DNA from 3 places in the Isoptericola sp. Y581 genome. Region 2 is predicted to be linked to each of the others. Evidence: predicted binding sites of a transcription regulator. Region 2 holds the regulator's gene; each other region holds the start of a gene.

Region 1 (5,561 bases), on a different contig from region 2:
AGCAACATCGGCTCGCCGGAGGATGTCCGACGGCTGTCACCGGAGCAGACCACGCAGCTCGCGGCGGAGATCCGCGCGTTCCTGGTGGACCGGGTGTCCCGCACGGGCGGGCACCTCGGGCCGAACCTGGGCGTGGTGGAACTGACGATCGCGCTGCACCGCGTCTTTGCCTCCCCGCGCGACACGCTGGTCTTCGACACGGGCCACCAGTCGTACGTGCACAAGCTCCTCACCGGGCGGCAGGACTTCTCGGCGCTACGGAAGTCGGGCGGCATGTCCGGCTACCCGTCGCGCGCGGAGTCCGAGCACGACGTGGTGGAGAACTCGCACGCTTCGACGGCCCTGTCGTGGGCCGACGGCGTCGCGAAGGCCAACGCCGTGCAGGGCCGCCCCGACAAGCACGTGGCCGCCGTCATCGGCGACGGCGCCCTCACCGGCGGCATGGCCTGGGAGGCGCTCAACAACATCGCCGCGTCCGCCGGCCGTCGCCTCGTGATCGTGGTCAACGACAACGGCCGCTCGTACTCGCCCACCATCGGCGGCGTGGCGAACCACCTCAATACGCTGCGCACCACCCGCGGCTACGAGGTGTTCCTCTCCTGGGGCAAGCGCACCCTGAACCGCAGCGGCGCCCCCGGGCGCTTCGCCTACGACTGGCTGCACGGGCTGAAGAAGGGCCTCAAGGACGTCGTCGCCCCGCAGGGCATGTTCGAGGACCTCGGGCTGAAGTACGTGGGCCCCGTCGACGGGCACGACGTGGCCGCGATGGAGCACGCGCTGCGCCGGGCCAAGGCCTACGACGGCCCCGTGATCGTGCACGCCATCACCGAGAAGGGGCGCGGGTACACCCCGGCCGAGGAGGACATCGCGGACCGGTTCCACTCGGTCGGGGCGATCCATCCCGAGACGGGCCTCCCGGTCGCGCCCAGCAGGTTCGGCTGGACCAAGGTCTTCGCAGACGAGATCGTCAAGATCGGGCACGCCCGGCCCGACGTCGTCGCGATCACCGCCGCGATGCTGCACCCCGTCGGGCTCGCGCCGTTCGCGCAGGAGTTCCCGGCGCGTACCTTCGACGTCGGCATCGCCGAGCAGCACGCCGCCACCTCTGCGGCGGGTATGGCGTTCGCGGGGCTGCACCCCGTCGTCGCCGTGTACGCGACGTTCCTGAACCGGGCGTTCGACCAGGTCCTGATGGACGTGGCCCTGCACAAGGCGGGCGTGACGTTCGTGCTCGACCGGGCGGGCGTCACGGGCGACGACGGCGCCAGCCACAACGGCATGTGGGACATGGCGATGCTGCGCATCGTGCCCGGCCTGCGGCTCGCGGCGCCGCGGGACGAGCCGACCCTGCGCGCCGCGCTGCGCGCCGCGGTGGACGTGGACGACGCCCCGACCGTCGTGCGCTACCCCAAGGGCGCCGTGGGCGACCCGATCCCCGCGCTCGAGGGGCTCGACGGCGTGGATGTCGTCGCCCGCCACGCCCCCGTCGCCGCGGACGGCCCGGACGGGCGCCGCGTGCTGGTGGTGGGTGTCGGCTCGATGGCACCCGCGGCGCTCGCGGCGGGGGAGTCGCTGGCCGCCCACGGGCTGGCGGCCGACGTCGTCGCGCCCACCTGGGTGATGCCGGTGCCCGAGGCCCTGGTGAAGCTGGCCGGCGAGCACGACCTGGTGCTCACGCTGGAGGACGGCGTGGTGGACGGCGGCATCGGCGCGATGGTGGCGCAGCGGGCGGCCGAGCAGGGCGTGCGCACGCCGTTCGTGCACGTGGGCCTGCCGGCGCGCTTCCTCGACCACGCCAGCCGCGACCAGATCCTCACGGCGCAGCGGATGCGCGCCGAGGACGCCGTGCGCGACGCGCTGGCGGCGCTCGCGCGCGGCTGACGCCGCCGCCCGGGTCTCGACCGACGAGGCGTGTGTCTGCGACGTCACAGCTCCTCGGCCTCGCTTGTGAAGGGGTTCACGATATCTTGAGGTCGTTGGCCCGACCCCGAGGAGCAAGGCATGACGATCGACGCGGCACCCACCACGACCGCCGGTGACACGACCGCCGCATGGCAGGGATTCACCCCCGGCCCGTGGTGCGACGAGATCGACGTGCGCGACTTCATCCAGCGCAACTACACGCCGTACACCGGCGACGACTCGTTCCTCGCGGGGCCGACGGAGCGCACCACCGGCGTGTGGGCGAAGCTCTCGGCGATGTTCCCGGCCGAGCGCGAGCAGGGCGTCTACGACGTCGACCCGCACACCCCGGCGGGCATCACCGCGCACGGCCCGGGCTACATCGACAGGGACGCCGAGCTCGTCGTCGGCCTGCAGACGGACGCCCCGCTCAAGCGCGCCATCATGCCGAACGGCGGCTGGCGCATGGTCGAGGGTGCCCTGCAGACGTACGGCTACCCGGTCGACGAGAACCTCCGAAAGGTGTTCACCGAGTACCGCAAGACCCACAACCAGGGCGTCTTCGACGTCTACCCGCCCGCCGTCCGCGCCGCGCGCAGTTCGCACATCATCACCGGCCTGCCCGACGCCTACGGGCGCGGCCGGATCATCGGCGACTACCGCCGCGTGGCCCTGTACGGAGTCGACGCGCTGGTCGCGGCCAAGAGGGTCGACAAGCTCGGCCTCGACGTGCAGCCGTTCAGCGAGGCCGTGGCGCGCGAGCGCGAGGACCACGCGGAGCAGATCCGCGCCCTCGGCGAGCTCAAGGAGATGGCCGCGTCGTACGGGTACGACATCTCGGGGCCGGCGACCACCGCCCGCGAGGCCGTGCAGTGGCTGTACTTCGGCTACCTCGCCGCGGTGAAGGAGCAGAACGGCGCCGCGATGTCGCTGGGACGCACCTCCACGTTCCTCGACGTCTACGTGGAGCGGGACCTGGCGGCGGGTGCGCTCACCGAGGAGCAGGCGCAGGAGATCGTCGACGACTTCGTCATCAAGCTGCGCATCGTCCGCTTCCTGCGCACCCCCGAGTACGACGCCCTGTTCTCCGGCGACCCGACGTGGGTCACCGAGACGATCGGCGGCATGGGGGAGGACGGGCGCCCGCTCGTCACGAAGAACTCCTTCCGCTTCCTGCAGACGCTGTACAACCTGGGGCCGGCGCCCGAGCCCAACATGACGGTCTTCTGGAGCCCGCGCCTGCCCCGCGGGTTCAAGGACTTCTGCGCCCAGGTCTCGATCGACACCTCGGCCGTGCAGTACGAGGCGGACGAGCAGATCCGGGAGGCGTGGGGCGACGACGCCGCGATCGCGTGCTGCGTCTCGCCGATGGCGGTGGGCAAGCAGATGCAGTTCTTCGGCGCCCGCGTGAACCTCGCCAAGACGCTGCTCTACGCGATCAACGGCGGCAAGGACGAGATCACCGGCAAGCAGGTCTCGCCCGCGTTCCCGCCCGTCACGCCGGGCCTGCCGCTCGACTACGACGACGTGCGCGCCCGGTTCGACCGGACCATGGACTGGCTGGCCGAGACCTACGTCCAGGCGCTCAACTGCATCCATTGGTCGCACGACAAGTACGCCTACGAGCGGCTCGAGATGGCCCTGCACGACAAGGACGTGCTGCGCACGATGGCCTGCGGCATCGCCGGGCTGTCGGTCGCCGCCGACTCGTTGTCTGCCGTCCGGTACGCCACAGTGACGCCGGTGCACGACGAGCGCGGGATCGTCGTCGACTACGAGACCGAGGGCGACTACCCGGCCTACGGCAACGACGACGACCGGGTGGACGCCATCGCCGTCGAGCTCGTCGAGTCGTTCATGGCCAAGATCCGGCGTCACCGTACCTACCGCGACGCCGTCCCGACCCAGTCGGTGCTGACGATCACGTCCAACGTGGTCTACGGCAAGAACACCGGGAACACCCCGGACGGCCGGCGTGCGGGCGAGCCGTTCTCGCCGGGCGCCAACCCGATGAACGGTCGTGACACGCACGGCATGCTCGCCTCGGCGCTGTCCGTGGCGAAGCTCCCGTACGACCAGGCGCAGGACGGGATCTCGCTGACCAACACCGTCGTCCCGGCCGGGCTCGGCCGCACGCGCGAGGAGCAGGTGGCGAACCTCGCCGGCCTGCTGGACGCCTCGGTCGGCGCCGACGGCTACCACATGAACGTCAACGTCCTCGTGCGCGAGACGCTCGAGGACGCGATGGAGCACCCGGAGAAGTACCCGCAGCTGACGATCCGCGTCTCCGGCTACGCGGTGAACTTCGTGCGGCTGACGCGCGAGCAGCAGCTCGACGTGCTGTCGCGCACCTTCCACGGGGGGCTCTGACATGACCACCGGCCCGGCGCTTCTGGCCGCCCCCTCCCGCCGCCGGGCCGGTGCCGGACTACGGGGGCTCGAGACGGCGGAGGTGGAGCGCCCCGAGCGGCTCGCGCTGATGCGCTCGGGCGAGCTCGGCTCGGTGCACTCGTGGGAGCTCGTCACCGCCGTAGACGGCCCGGGCACCCGCCTGACCGTCTTCCTCAGCGGCTGCCCGCTGCGCTGCCTGTACTGCCACAACCCCGACACCCTCGCGATGAAGGACGGCGAGCCCGTGCTCGCCGACGAGGTCCTGGCCCGGGTGGCGCGGTACCGCGGCATCTTCTCCGCGACCGGCGGCGGGCTCACCCTCTCGGGCGGCGAGGTCCTCATGCAGCCCGCGTTCGCCGCGCGCGTGCTGCGCGGGGCGAAGGGGCTGGGCGTGCACACGACCCTCGACACCTCGGGCTTCCTCGGCGCGAACGCGACCGACGCGATGCTGGAGGACACCGACCTCGTCCTCCTCGACATCAAGGCCGGCGACGAGGACACCTACCGCCGGGTCACGGGGCGGCCCCTGGCGCCGACGCTGCGCTTCGGCCGGCGCCTCGCCGAGCGCGGCGTGAAGGTGTGGGTGCGGTTCGTGCTCGTGCCCGGCCTCACGGACGACCGGGCCACCGTCGAGGCGGTCGCGCGCCATGCCGCCGACATCGAGGCGGTGCGCCGCGGCACGGTCGAGCGCGTCGAGGTGCTGCCGTTCCACCAGATGGCCCGCGACAAGTGGGCCGAGCTGGGCCGCACCTACGAGCTGGCCGGCACGCCGCCGCCCACGGCGGAGGCGACCGAGGCGGTGCGCGACGTCTTCCGCGCCCGCGGCCTGACGACGTACTGACCAGCACTGACCACCAGCACTGACCACCAGCACTGACCACCAGCACTGACCACGCGCTGACCGGGGCACGCAGGACGCGCGTGCCTGCGCCGCGCACCCTCGCTAGCGTGGCCCCATGACCACCCCGGAACCCGCACCGCTGCGGCCGCTGGACGAGGACTGGACGTCGGCGCTCGCGGTGGTGGCGCACCCCGACGACATGGAGTTCGGGGCGGCCGCGGCCGTCGCGCGCTGGACGGGTCAGGGCAAGCGGGTCGACTACTGCATGGTGACCAGCGGCGAGGCCGGCATCGACGGCATGCACCCCGACGAGGCTCGGCGGGTGCGGGAGGGCGAGCAGGTCGCGTCCGCGCGGGCCGTCGGGGTCGACGAGGTCGAGTTCCTCGGCTTCGCGGACGGGGTGATCGAATACGGCCTGCCGCTGCGC
Region 2 (5,561 bases):
CCTCCCACTGCACCAGGTACGAGCCGAGCGCGCCCGCGGCGCCCATCAGCGCCACGAACACCGCGGTGAAGCCGAGCACGAACAGGCCGACTCCGGCGACGACGCGGCGGCGCGCCGGGACCTGCGGCGGCATCCCGGGGCGCCCCTTTGCCCCCGACCCCGCCGACGCGGCGGCCATGCCGCTCACGTATCCGACGTACCCGGGCACCAGCGGCAGCACGCACGGCGACGCGAACGACACCAGGCCCGCGATCAGCGCCACCGGCAGCGCCAGCAGCATCGAGCCGCTGAACGCCGTGGCAGCGAACGTGTCACCCATCAGGCGTCCTCGTCGTCCTCTGCGCCGTTCGCCGAGGATGCCTGCGCTTCCGCTTCGGGCGCGTTCCTCGTACCTCGGCCCGCACCCTCCGCTGCAGCTTCGCCATCCTCGGAGAGGACCTCGTCGACGATGGCGTCGAGCGTCGAGGCGTCCGCCTGCCCGATGACGCGGGCGGCGACGCGCCCCTCGGCGTCCAGCACGACGGTGGACGGTACGGCCTGCAGGGGCACGACACCGGACAGCTTCGCCACGACCTGACCACTGCGGTCCTCGATCGAGGAGTAGGGCACGTCGAAGGTGCGCTGGAACGCCGTGGCGGCGCCCGCCTCGTCCTCGGTGTTGATGCCGAGCACCCGCACGCCGTCGGCCTCGCGCTCGTTCGCGAGCTCGACCAGGTCGGGCGCCTCGGCCCGGCACGGCGCGCACCCGGCGTACCAGGTATTCACGATCACGACGTCGCCACGCCAGTCGTCGGTGCTGACGTCGTCGCCCTCGAAGGTGGTGCCCCGCACGGTCACGGCGTCGTCGCGGTCGCCCGCGTCCCACTGCTTCACGGAGCCGTCGCCCGAGACGAAGCCCTGCCCGACGACGTCGCCCGCCCCCGAGCCCTCCGCACCGCACCCGGCGAGGAGCGTGAGGCCGACGAGCGCGCCCGCCGCCGCTGCCGCCCGCCGGAGCGAGCGCGGGGTCGTGGTGCTGCGCATCACGCCCCCGGCACGGGGTCGGCGCCGGCGAGCAGGTCGGCCGCCGGCTCGCTGTAGTGCAGGCCCACGAACGTCTCGCCGTCGAATCGCAGGGACGTCAGCGACGCCAGGGCGCACTCGCGGCGGCGCGGGTCGTGCGCCAGGGAGCGGCCGTCGTACGAGCGGCGCGTGAGCCAGACCGGGAGCTGGTGGCTGACCAGCACCACCTCGTGCCCCTCGTGCGCGCGCCGCGCGTCGTCGACGGCGGCGCGCATGCGCGTGACCTGGTCGGCGTACGGCTCGCCCCAGGACGGGCGCACCGGGTTCCACAGGAACCGCCAGTAACGGGGGTGGGCGAGCTGCGCGGGGTTGCTGCCGATCGTCGTGCCCTCGAAGTGGTTGCCGGCCTCGACGAGTCGGTCGTCGGTGGCGAGGTCGAGGCCGAAGGCCTCGGCGGTCGGGGTGGCGGTCTCCTGCGCGCGCTGCAGCGGGGAGGCGACGACGGCGACGATGTCCCGACCGGTGCCCGACAGGTGGTCCGCCACGCGACGCGCCATCGCCTGACCGCGCTCGGACAGCCGATAGCCGGGGATGCGCCCGTAGAGGACCCCGTCCGGGTTGTGAACCTCGCCGTGCCGCACGAGATGGACGGTGGTGATGGCCATGCCCACCAGTGTCCCAGACGGACGGCGTGCTCAGGTCCCGTCCAGCGAGGCGTGACCGCGCTCACGCCCCCGCGTCGAGCATGTCGCCGGAAGAGGCCGCGACGGGCGCCGCGGCGCCCGGTTCGGTGGCGAGCACCTCGTCCGGGTCGAGCCCCTTGGCGACGGCCGCGACCTTCGCCATCGCGCGCCCGAGCACCTCCATCTCCGCGGGCTCGAGGACGTCGACGAGCAGCCGCCGGACCGCGGCGACGTGTCCCGGGGCCGCGTCGACGAGCGCCGCGTACCCGGCGTCCGTCATACCGCAGTTGACCCCGCGCCGGTCGCCGGGCACGGGGGTGCGCACCACAAGGCCGCGCGACTCCATCCGGTCGACGGCGTGGGTGAGCCGGCTGCGGGAGAGTGCGAGGAAGTCCGCGAGCGCCGACATCCGCAGCGTGCGCTCCGGCGTCTCGGACAGCTGCACCAGCAGGTGGTACTCGCCGAGGGTCACGGGCATGCCCTCGTCGTGCGCGTCACCGAGCGCCTCGAAGAATCGCGACGTCCCCTCGAGGAACCGCCGCCACTCCCACTGCTGCTGTTCGTCCAGCCAGCGCCCGTCCGCGTCGTCGCGCCGCCGCGCTCTCGTCGTCCCACTCACGGGAATAGGTTACGAGACGAGGGCGTTCCACCCTGTGACAGATAGTTGATCGCTCAACTATCTTGGTGACATCGCCAGCACGACCGACCCCGAGGAGACACCATGACCGCGCTGCCCACAGGCCTGACCACCGGCACCTACGCCATCGACTCCGCCCACTCCTCCGCGTCCTTCGCGGTGCGCCACGCGGGGATCGCCAAGGTGCGCGGCACGATCGCGATCTCGTCCGGAACGATCACCGTGGGCGACGACCTCGAGTCGTCGGCCGTCAACGCGGAGCTGGACGCCGCGTCGGTCAGCACCGGCGACGAGCGCCGCGACGGCCACCTGAAGAGCGCCGACTTCTGGCACGCCGAGGAGAAGCCGGTCTGGTCCTTCGCCTCGAAGGCCATCACCACCGACGGTGACGACTACGCGATCACCGGCGACCTCACCATCAATGGCGTCACCCACACCGTCGAGCTGCCCATCGAGTTCACCGGCACCGCGACCGACCCGGACGGCAACGCGCGCGTCGGTTTCGAGTCCGAGATCGAGATCTCCCGCAAGGACTACGGCCTCACCTGGAACGCCACGCTCGAGACCGGCGGCGTCCTCGTGGGCGACAAGGTCAAGATCGCCCTCGACGTGTCGGCCATCAAGCAGGACTGACCTCCTTCCGCCGAGATAGAGAAGGCGGACCCGCGAGATAGAGAAGCCGGGACGCGACCCCAGCCGGCTGGGGTCGCGTCCCGGCTTCTCTATCTCGCGGGTCCGCCTTCTCTATCTCGGCGCGTTGGGCGTTCCGTTCGTGGCCGCGCGGGCGGCGGCGTGGAAGGCGAGGATCTGCAGCTCGCCGGCGACGTCCACGGAGCGCACGACGACGTCGTCGGGAAGCTGCAGCGCCACCGGCGCGAACGAGAGGATCTCGCGCACGCCGCAGCCCACGATCCGCTCCGCGATCCCCTGCGCGACGGGCCCCGGCGTCGCCAGCACGACCATCGACACGCCGGTGCGCGCCAGCACGTCCTCCAGCGCGTCCACGTGCTCGATCGTCAGCCCCGCCGCGGTACCGCTCACGACGCGCGGGTCGGCGTCGAGCAGCGCGACCACCTGGAACCCGCGGGCCGCGTAGCCCGAGTAGTTCGCGAGGGCGTGCCCCAGGTTGCCGATGCCGACGATCGCCAGCCGGTGCTCCGACTCCAACCCCAGCGCGGTCGCGATGTAGTGCGCCAGGGACTGCACGTCGTAGCCCACGCCGCGCGTGCCGAACGACCCCAGATACGACAGGTCCTTGCGCAGCTGCGCCGACCCGACCCCGGACCGCTCCGCCAGCTCCGACGACGAGGTCGTCGTCACCTCGGCCTCCGCCAGGTCACGCAGGGCGCGCAGGTAGTACGGAAGCCGCGCCACCGTTGCCGCCGGCACCGTCGCCTCACCGAGCTCGATCACACCGTTTCCCTTCTCGGGCTAGGACGCGAGACGCCGCGCCAACCGCGCGCCGTCCACCCGCCAGAAGCCCTGCTGCACGCCGTCCACCTTGACGACGGGCACGTAGTCTCCGTATTTCTCCACCAGGTCACCGTCTCCCGACACGTCGTCGACGTCGATGTCGACCTCGCGCCATGCCTCCCCGGCCGCCCTGCACACGTCCGCGACCACCGCCCGAGCCTCCTCGCACAGGTGGCATCCGTCGCGTGTGTACAGCAGCACTCGGGGTTCGTCGACGGATCCCTGCGGACTGCTCACGAGCACAGCGTATCCGCGCCGATACAGTGGGCCGCATGTCGTCGCCCACCGAGTCGTCACCACCGGTGCGCGCAGCAGCTTTCTTCGACGTCGACAACACGATCATCCGCGGCGCGAGCGCGTTCCACCTGGCCCGCGCCCTGTATCAGCGGCGCTTCTTCGGCACGCGCGACCTGGTGCGCTTCGCGCTCATCCAGGCGAAGTACGTGATCTTCGGCGAGTCGCGCACCCAGATCGAGTCGGTACGCAGCCGGGCGCTGTCGCTCATCGCGGGCCGTTCCGTCGCCGAGATCACCGCCGTCGGCGAGGAGGTCTACGACACCGTCCTGGAGCTGCGCATCTTCCCGGGCACCAAGCGCCTGCTCGACGAGCACCTCGCCGCGGGCGACCAGGTGTGGCTCGTGACGGCGACCCCGGTGGAGATCGGCGGGCTCATCGCCCGCCGCCTCGGCGCCACGGGATGCCTCGGCAGCGTGGGCGAGCACTCAGGCGGGTTCTACACCGGCAGGCTCGTCGGCGACCTCATGCACGGCGAGGCCAAGGGCGCCGCGGTGCGCGAGCTCGCCGAGCGCGAGGGCATCGACCTCAGCGCCTCCTACGCGTACGGCGACTCGCTCAACGACCTGCCGATGATGCGCGCCGTCGGGAACCCGTGCCCCATCAACCCCGACGCGCGGCTGCGCCGGCACGCCAAGGAGGTGGGCTGGCCGATCCGCGAGTTCCGCGGCCGCGGACGGCGGGTGGCCGGGCGCGGCATGAAGACGGCGTCCTGGGCCGGCGCCGCCTGGGTGGTCGGCCTGGTGCTGCGCAGCATCAGCCGCCGCCTGCAGGGTCGCTGACCACGGTCGCCGGTCGAGCCTGTCGAGACCCCGATCTGGGTTTCGACAGGCTCAACCGGCGGTGATGAGACGCGACGAGCCCGGCACCCTCGAGGAGGGTCCGGGCTCGGTGCGTGCCGCCCCGCCTACCGGCGGGGGCGACGTCACTTCTTGTTGCGGCGCTGGTGACGCGTCTTGCGAAGCAGCTTGCGGTGCTTCTTCTTCGCCATGCGCTTACGGCGCTTCTTGATGACGGAGCCCATGAGGTCCTCACAATGCTGGTCGGTAGGTGGAGCACGGTTGGTCCCACGGGGCCTGTCTCCAGACGCAGCCGACCAACGCGAAAAAGTCCGTCTCCCAGGGTACCCGATGACACGGGGCCGCCGGACCGGCCTGATCCGGGTCGGGACTCGTGCACCCACCGGGCGGCGGTGCGACACGATCACCTGCGTCCGGAACTGAGGCTTCCCCCGGTCCCGGACGCCGCGCCCGGGTGCGCACGTTCGCGGACGCCAGGAGCGCCAGCTTGTCCGCGTCGCTCGAGCCTCCCTCCGGGTGGTAGGCGACGTCGGTTGCCGCCTGTTGCGCAGCGGGCAGTGGCGGTCGAGCCGCCGCGAGGGACTGGGCGCGGCGCTTCGACCTTTACCTGAGCCCGGGCAAGCGGCCCGCCGTCGCAACGCATGGCGCTGACCGTAGGCCGGGTCAAGGATG
Region 3 (5,561 bases), on a different contig from region 2:
GACTTGCTCATCGTCACCGGCGCCCTCGTGGGTGCGTCCGGCGCCATCCTCAGCTACCTCATGTGCCGGGCGATGAACCGGTCGTTCTGGTCGGTGGTGCTCGGCGGCTTCGGCACGGGTGCCGGTACCGGCACAGGCTCCGGCACCGCTCCGGGCGCCGACGCCGGGGGCGAGGTGCGCGAGACGACGCCGGACGCGGTGGCCGGCCTGCTCACGGCCGCCCGGTCAGTCGTCGTCGTACCCGGCTACGGGATGGCGGTGGCGAAAGCGCAGCACCCGGTCGCGGACCTGGCCCAACGGCTGCAGGCGCGCGGGGTGACGGTGCGGTTCGGCGTGCACCCCGTGGCGGGGCGGCTGCCGGGCCACATGAACGTGCTGCTCGCGGAGGCGCGGGTGCCGTACGACGTGGTGCTCGGCATGGACGAGATCAACCCGGACCTGCCGGGCACCGACGTGGTGCTCGTCGTCGGCGCGAACGACACGGTGAACCCGGCCGCCCAGGACGCGCCGTCGTCGCCCATCGCGGGGATGCCGGTCATCGAAGCGTGGAAGGCGCGCGACGTGGTGGTCTTCAAGCGCTCGCTCGCCACCGGCTACGCGGGCGTGCAGAACCCGCTGTTCTTCCGGGAGAACACCCAGATGCTCTTCGGGGACGCCAAGGAACAGGTGGAGAAGATCATCCAGTCGCTGTGACCGTCAGACCCGTGAGCTCGCGCTGATCGTCAGAGCCGCGAGTCCGCCTGCGACTCGTACACCGCGGCGTCGAGCACGCCGTCGGCGTGCAGGTACGGCGTCGCGTCCGGGACGGGCGTGGCGTCGATCGTGCTGGCGTCGCCGGGGACGTCGTCGATGCTCGGCATCACGGACGCGAGCTCGGAACGCCACTTGGTGAACCGGAACGGGAAGCACTTCTCGAGCAGGTCGACCATGGCGGACGCGGCGGTCGATGCGCCGGGGGAGGCGCCCAGCAGGCCTGCGATCGAGCCCTCGGCGCCCGTGACGATCTCGGTGCCGAACTGCAGCACGCCCTTGCCGCCGGCGTCGCGCTTGATGACCTGCACGCGCTGCCCGGCGGTGAGCTTCTCCCAGTCCTTGGGGCGTGCGGCCGGCATGAACGCCTGCAGGGCCTGGAACTTGGTCTCCGGGGACGCCGCGAGCTGGCCCACCAGGTACTGGGTGAGGTCGAGGTTCTTCAGCCCCGCGCCGAGCATCGACGTGAGGTTGTGCGCCCGCAGCGAGGTGATCAGGCCCAGGTACTTGCCCTGCTTGAGGTACTTGGGGCTGAAGCCGGCGTACGGGCCGAACATGAGGTAGGTCTTGCCGTCGACCACGCGGGTGTCGAGGTGCGGCACCGACATCGGCGGCGCGCCGACGTCGGCTTTGCCGTAGACCTTGGCCTGGTGCTGCGCCACGAGCTCCGGGTCGGAGGTGCGCAGGAATTCGCCCGAGATGGGGAAGCCGCCGAAGCCCTTGATCTCCGGGATACCCGCGGACTGCAGCAGCGGCAGCGCGCCGCCGCCCGCGCCGACGAACACGAACTTGGCGGTGACGGTGCTGGTGCGGTCGACGGCGTTCCAGGAGCGGTCCTTGACGCGCAGGCGCCAGCGGCCGTCCTTGGTGCGCTTGAGGGTCTTCACCTCGTGCTGCAGCGTGAGCTCCGCGCCGTTCGCGACGAGGGCGTCGACGAGCTGGCGGGTCAGGTTGCCGAAGTCGACGTCGGTGCCCGAGGTCGACCGGGTGGCGGCGATCGGCTCGTCGGCGTCGCGGTCCGCGGTGAGCAGCGGCGCCCAGCGGCCGACGGTGGCGCGGTCGGTGCTGTACTCCAGGTCGCGGAACAGCGGGTGCACGCGGAGGGCCTCGTGGCGCCGGCGCAGGTAGTCGACGTTCTTCTCGCCCCGCACGAACGTCATGTGCGGCGTGCGGCTGAGGAACGAGTCGTCCTTGAGGCGGCCGGTGGCGAGCAGGTGCTGCCACAGCTCACGAGAGATCTCGAACTGCTCGTTGATCGCCACCGCCTTGGTGATGTCGATCGAGCCGTCCTTGCGCTCCGGCGTGTAGTTCAGCTCGCAGAGGGCGGCGTGCCCGGTGCCGGCGTTGTTCCAGGGGTTGGAGGACTCCTGGGCCACCTCGTCGAGCCGCTCGTAGATCCGGATCGACCACGTCGGCTCGAGCTTCTGGAGCAGCGTGCCGAGAGTGGCACTCATGATCCCGCCGCCGATGAGGACGACGTCGACGTCGTCCCCTTGCGGGGTCACCTGGGCCGGGAGACGGGTCGTAGCACGCGAAGTCACCGGCCCACCATACGTCGTGCGTGAAAACTGTCACAAACAGTGAGAGCAACCTCACACAGGCCTGTGACCTGCAGTGATGTAGGTCACATCAGCCTCGGATGACGGGCCAGGTCAGGGCGTCGGGGCGGTCGACGACGGCCACGGCCCGAGCTCCGGCAGCGGCACCGCGGCGCCCTCGCGAGCGGCCGAGACCGGCCCGCCCGCCTCGCGTCCGGCGAGCCAGGCGGCGACGTCGCGCATGTCGCCGACGAGCTCGACGCGCGCGCCGGCGCCCTCCGGCAGCCGGATCGACAGGAAGTCGCGTAGGTGCGCGCAGAACGCGTCGTCCCACGTGTCGTATCCCAGGGCCGACGACCCCAGGCCTGCCGTCGCGTCCACGGCGTGGATGCGCGCCTCGCGCCACCAGGCGAGCAGCGCGTCGGCGAGGGTGCCGTCGCGGTACGCGACCGGCGCCGACCAGAGCCCGTCGCCCGGCTCCGGCCAGGCGGCGGCGGCGCGGGCGCGTGCCGCGGAGAGTGCGGCGACGTGCTCGGGCATCGAACGCCTCGCCCCCGCCTCGATGCCGGCGTCGCGCCCGGCCCTGCCGCCGTCGTAGGGAGCGACCTTCTCGCCGCGGGCGGCGAACTCCGCCTGGCGGGCGAGCGCGGAGGCGACGTTCGCGACGTGCGAGAGCACGTGCCCGCGGGTCCAGCCCTCCAGCGCAGACGGCTGCGCGCCGCCGTCATCGGGGAGCGTCTCCGCGACGGCGATCAGCGCGCCGAGCGCGGCGTCGGCGTCGGACAGCGCGTGTGCGAGGGCGGCGTCGATCCCGACGTCGGGGCGGTTCACGGCCACAGCAGCTCCTTGGTCCAGGCGGGGGCGATGTCGTTCTCGGGGTTCGGGGTGCTCGCGTAGCGCAGGCGGGACTGCCCCGCGTCGTCGCTCGCCTGCCAGAACTCGACCGAGGCGGGCGCGAGTACCCAGGAGGTCCAGGTGGGCGCCGTGAGCTCGGGGTCTGCCTGTGCCTCGGCAAGCCGGTCGGCGAACGTCGACCAGTACTCCTGGCGCGAGCCGAGCGGCTCGCTCTGGTGGCCCACCAGACCGGCGGCGCGCGACCCGTCCGGACGTGCCCGGAAGTCCGCGCCGCCCGCCTCCGGACCTGCCGACGTGGCGCGGCCCGTGATGCGCACCTGGCGCCCGAGCTCCCGCCAGAAGGTGGTGAGCGACGCGTGCGGGTTCGCCGCAAGGTCGCGGCCCTTGGGGCTGGACCCGTGCCCGGCGAACCACCAGCCCTCGCCGGTGACGTCCTTGATCACGAGGGTGCGGGCGTGCACGCGGCCCTCGGCGTCCGCCGTGGACAGGGTGGCGGCGTGCGGGGCGCCGATCCCGGCGTCGAGGGCGTCGTCGAACCAGCGCGCGAACATCTCCTGCGGCGTGGCGGGCGCGGTGGCGAGGTCGTCGAGGTCGACGCCGAACGGCGGCAGGCCGGGCGGGAAGGTGGGCAGCGCGCGCAGGCGCTCACGGAAGGTCATGCGGTCTCCTGTCGTGCGGTGTCGTGCGGTGTCGTGTCGTGTCGTCCCGTGTCCGCCAGGATCGTGACGAACCCGCGGACGGCGGCGCGCATGGCCTCCGGGTCGCCGGTGGCGCGGGCGAGCACGTACCCGCCCTGCACGACGGCGACGGCGGCGTGCGCGCGGTCGCGGGCGTCGTCGTCGGGCAGCCCGGCCTCGCGGAGGGTGGCCGCGACGGTGTCGAGCAGCCGGACGAAGTAGGCGGTGACGACGTCGCGCAGCCCGTCGTCGTCCATGACCGCCTGGTCGCTGGTGAGGCGGCCGACCTTGCACCCGGCGAGGGCGTCGCGGGGCCGCTCGACGTAGGCGATGACGCGATGGAGCGCATCGCCGATGTCGGTGGTCCCGTCGCCCTCCAGGTCGCGTCGCGCCGCGGTGAGAGCCTCCTCGACGGTGGCGCCCACGGCGGCGACGGCGAGGTCGTGCTTGGTGGGGAAATGGTGGTAGAGGCTGCCCTGCCCCACCCCGCTGGACTGCAGCACCTGGCGCGGGCTGGTGGGGCCCACCCCCTGTGCGGCGAACATCTCCTGCGCGGCGGCGACGAGCCGCTCACGCGCGTCGGTCGATGTGCTCATGACATCCAACATACCTACCTCTAGGTACGTTGGCTAGGGCCAGCCTGAGACGGACCCGCGGCGCGGTCGGAACGGGTCAGAAGTAGTCGCGCACGTGCACCTGGCGCCCGCCCCACAGGGCGTCCCACACGGCGTCGTGCCCGGCGGGCCCGGTGAGCCCGCCCGCGAGCCGCAGGTTCGCCGTCGACTGCGCGCCCGCGTAGGACTGCGCCAGCCCGGCCGAGGTGAAGGTGGGCCGGTCGCCGGTGCTGGCGTCGGCGTCGGGCACGACGCGCGCGCGCCCGTCCGCGACGTCCAGGGTCCAGGCCCCCTCGAGGTCCGGGGTGCGGGGGTCGGCCACGGCGAAGGGCACGCGGGCGCTGACCGGCGCGAGCCGCGCCGCCCCGAGCGCGCCGGCCACGTCGAGCAGGCGCAGCATGTACGGGCGGCTGCTCGTGGTGGCGGCGTGGTCGGGCAGCACGAGCCGTGACACGTCGGCGCCGGACCAGGAGCCCGACGTCGCGAGCTGCACGCCGCCGGCGACGGACGCGAACGAGCCGAGCACCCGCCACAGGGCGCGGGCCGCGTCGGGGTCGAGGGCGACGAGGTCGTCCACCTCGATGGTGTTCGTCCGGTCGTACCCGGACCCGCGGGACCAGCTCGCGAAGCCGAGCACCTGCTCACCCGGCCCCGCGCCGGCGACGGCGAGGCTCACGCCCGTGTAGTCGGCGTCGGGCCCGACCATGTCGCCCGGCTCCATGGCGAACGGCGGCTCGGCGCGGGACAGGGACCCGTTCTGCGCACGGGCCCAGGTCTCGTACACGCGGGCGATCGCGGGCACGTCGGTCGCCGTCGCGCGCCGGGCCCGCACGCCGTCCGCCGGTGTGCGCACCGTGGCGAGCGCCGACATCGGGACGTGGACGTCGTCGAACGAACCGACCACCTCGTACCCGAGGCTGCGGTAGACCCCCGCCGACGTCGGGTAGAGCGTCGAGATCAGGTCGCCCTGCGCGCGGGCCTCCGCCAGGGCCGCGGCGACGAGCGGACGCAGGAGGCCCTCCCCGCGTCGCTCCGCCGCGATCGTGACGCCCGCCAGGCCGGCGGTCGGGACTCGCGCGGCGTGGAACCACGAGGTGAAGGACCGCACCCCCAGCTCGGCGACGAGC

What was found. The regulator Rex, encoded in region 2, represses fermentation and respiration genes when NADH is low (regulators of the CRP and FNR family bind a similar motif). The targets are predictions, from matches to a motif close to CTTGTGAANNNNTTCACAAG.
Region 1: pflB (formate C-acetyltransferase) is a predicted target of Rex. The motif match lies at 1,945-1,964, and genes of this name have one in related genera.
Region 3: mqo (malate dehydrogenase (quinone)) is a predicted target of Rex. The motif match lies at 2,309-2,328, and genes of this name have one in related genera.

What each region holds. Positions count from the first base shown of each region.
Region 1 covers NZ_JCAIUK010000003.1:106,470-112,030, forward strand. The annotation lists gene dxs (1-deoxy-D-xylulose-5-phosphate synthase) at 1-1,881, shown strand, start outside; gene pflB (formate C-acetyltransferase) at 2,002-4,272, shown strand; gene pflA (pyruvate formate-lyase-activating protein) at 4,274-5,134, shown strand; gene AC1C2W_RS06655 (PIG-L deacetylase family protein) at 5,250-5,561, shown strand, end outside.
Region 2 covers NZ_JCAIUK010000004.1:320,435-325,995, forward strand. The annotation lists gene AC1C2W_RS10050 (cytochrome c biogenesis CcdA family protein) at 1-319, opposite strand, end outside; gene AC1C2W_RS10055 (TlpA family protein disulfide reductase) at 319-1,023, opposite strand; gene AC1C2W_RS10060 (histidine phosphatase family protein) at 1,023-1,667, opposite strand; gene AC1C2W_RS10065 (MarR family winged helix-turn-helix transcriptional regulator) at 1,729-2,304, opposite strand; gene AC1C2W_RS10070 (YceI family protein) at 2,407-2,955, shown strand; gene AC1C2W_RS10075 (redox-sensing transcriptional repressor Rex) at 3,067-3,735, opposite strand; gene AC1C2W_RS10080 (glutaredoxin family protein) at 3,754-4,032, opposite strand; gene AC1C2W_RS10085 (HAD family hydrolase) at 4,068-4,871, shown strand; gene AC1C2W_RS10090 (30S ribosomal protein bS22) at 5,015-5,113, opposite strand.
Region 3 covers NZ_JCAIUK010000006.1:148,589-154,149, reverse strand. The annotation lists gene pntB (Re/Si-specific NAD(P)(+) transhydrogenase subunit beta) at 1-693, shown strand, start outside; gene mqo (malate dehydrogenase (quinone)) at 723-2,291, opposite strand; gene AC1C2W_RS12870 (maleylpyruvate isomerase family mycothiol-dependent enzyme) at 2,403-3,125, opposite strand; gene AC1C2W_RS12865 (pyridoxine/pyridoxamine 5'-phosphate oxidase) at 3,116-3,802, opposite strand; gene AC1C2W_RS12860 (TetR/AcrR family transcriptional regulator) at 3,799-4,416, opposite strand; gene AC1C2W_RS12855 (GNAT family N-acetyltransferase) at 4,493-5,561, opposite strand, start outside.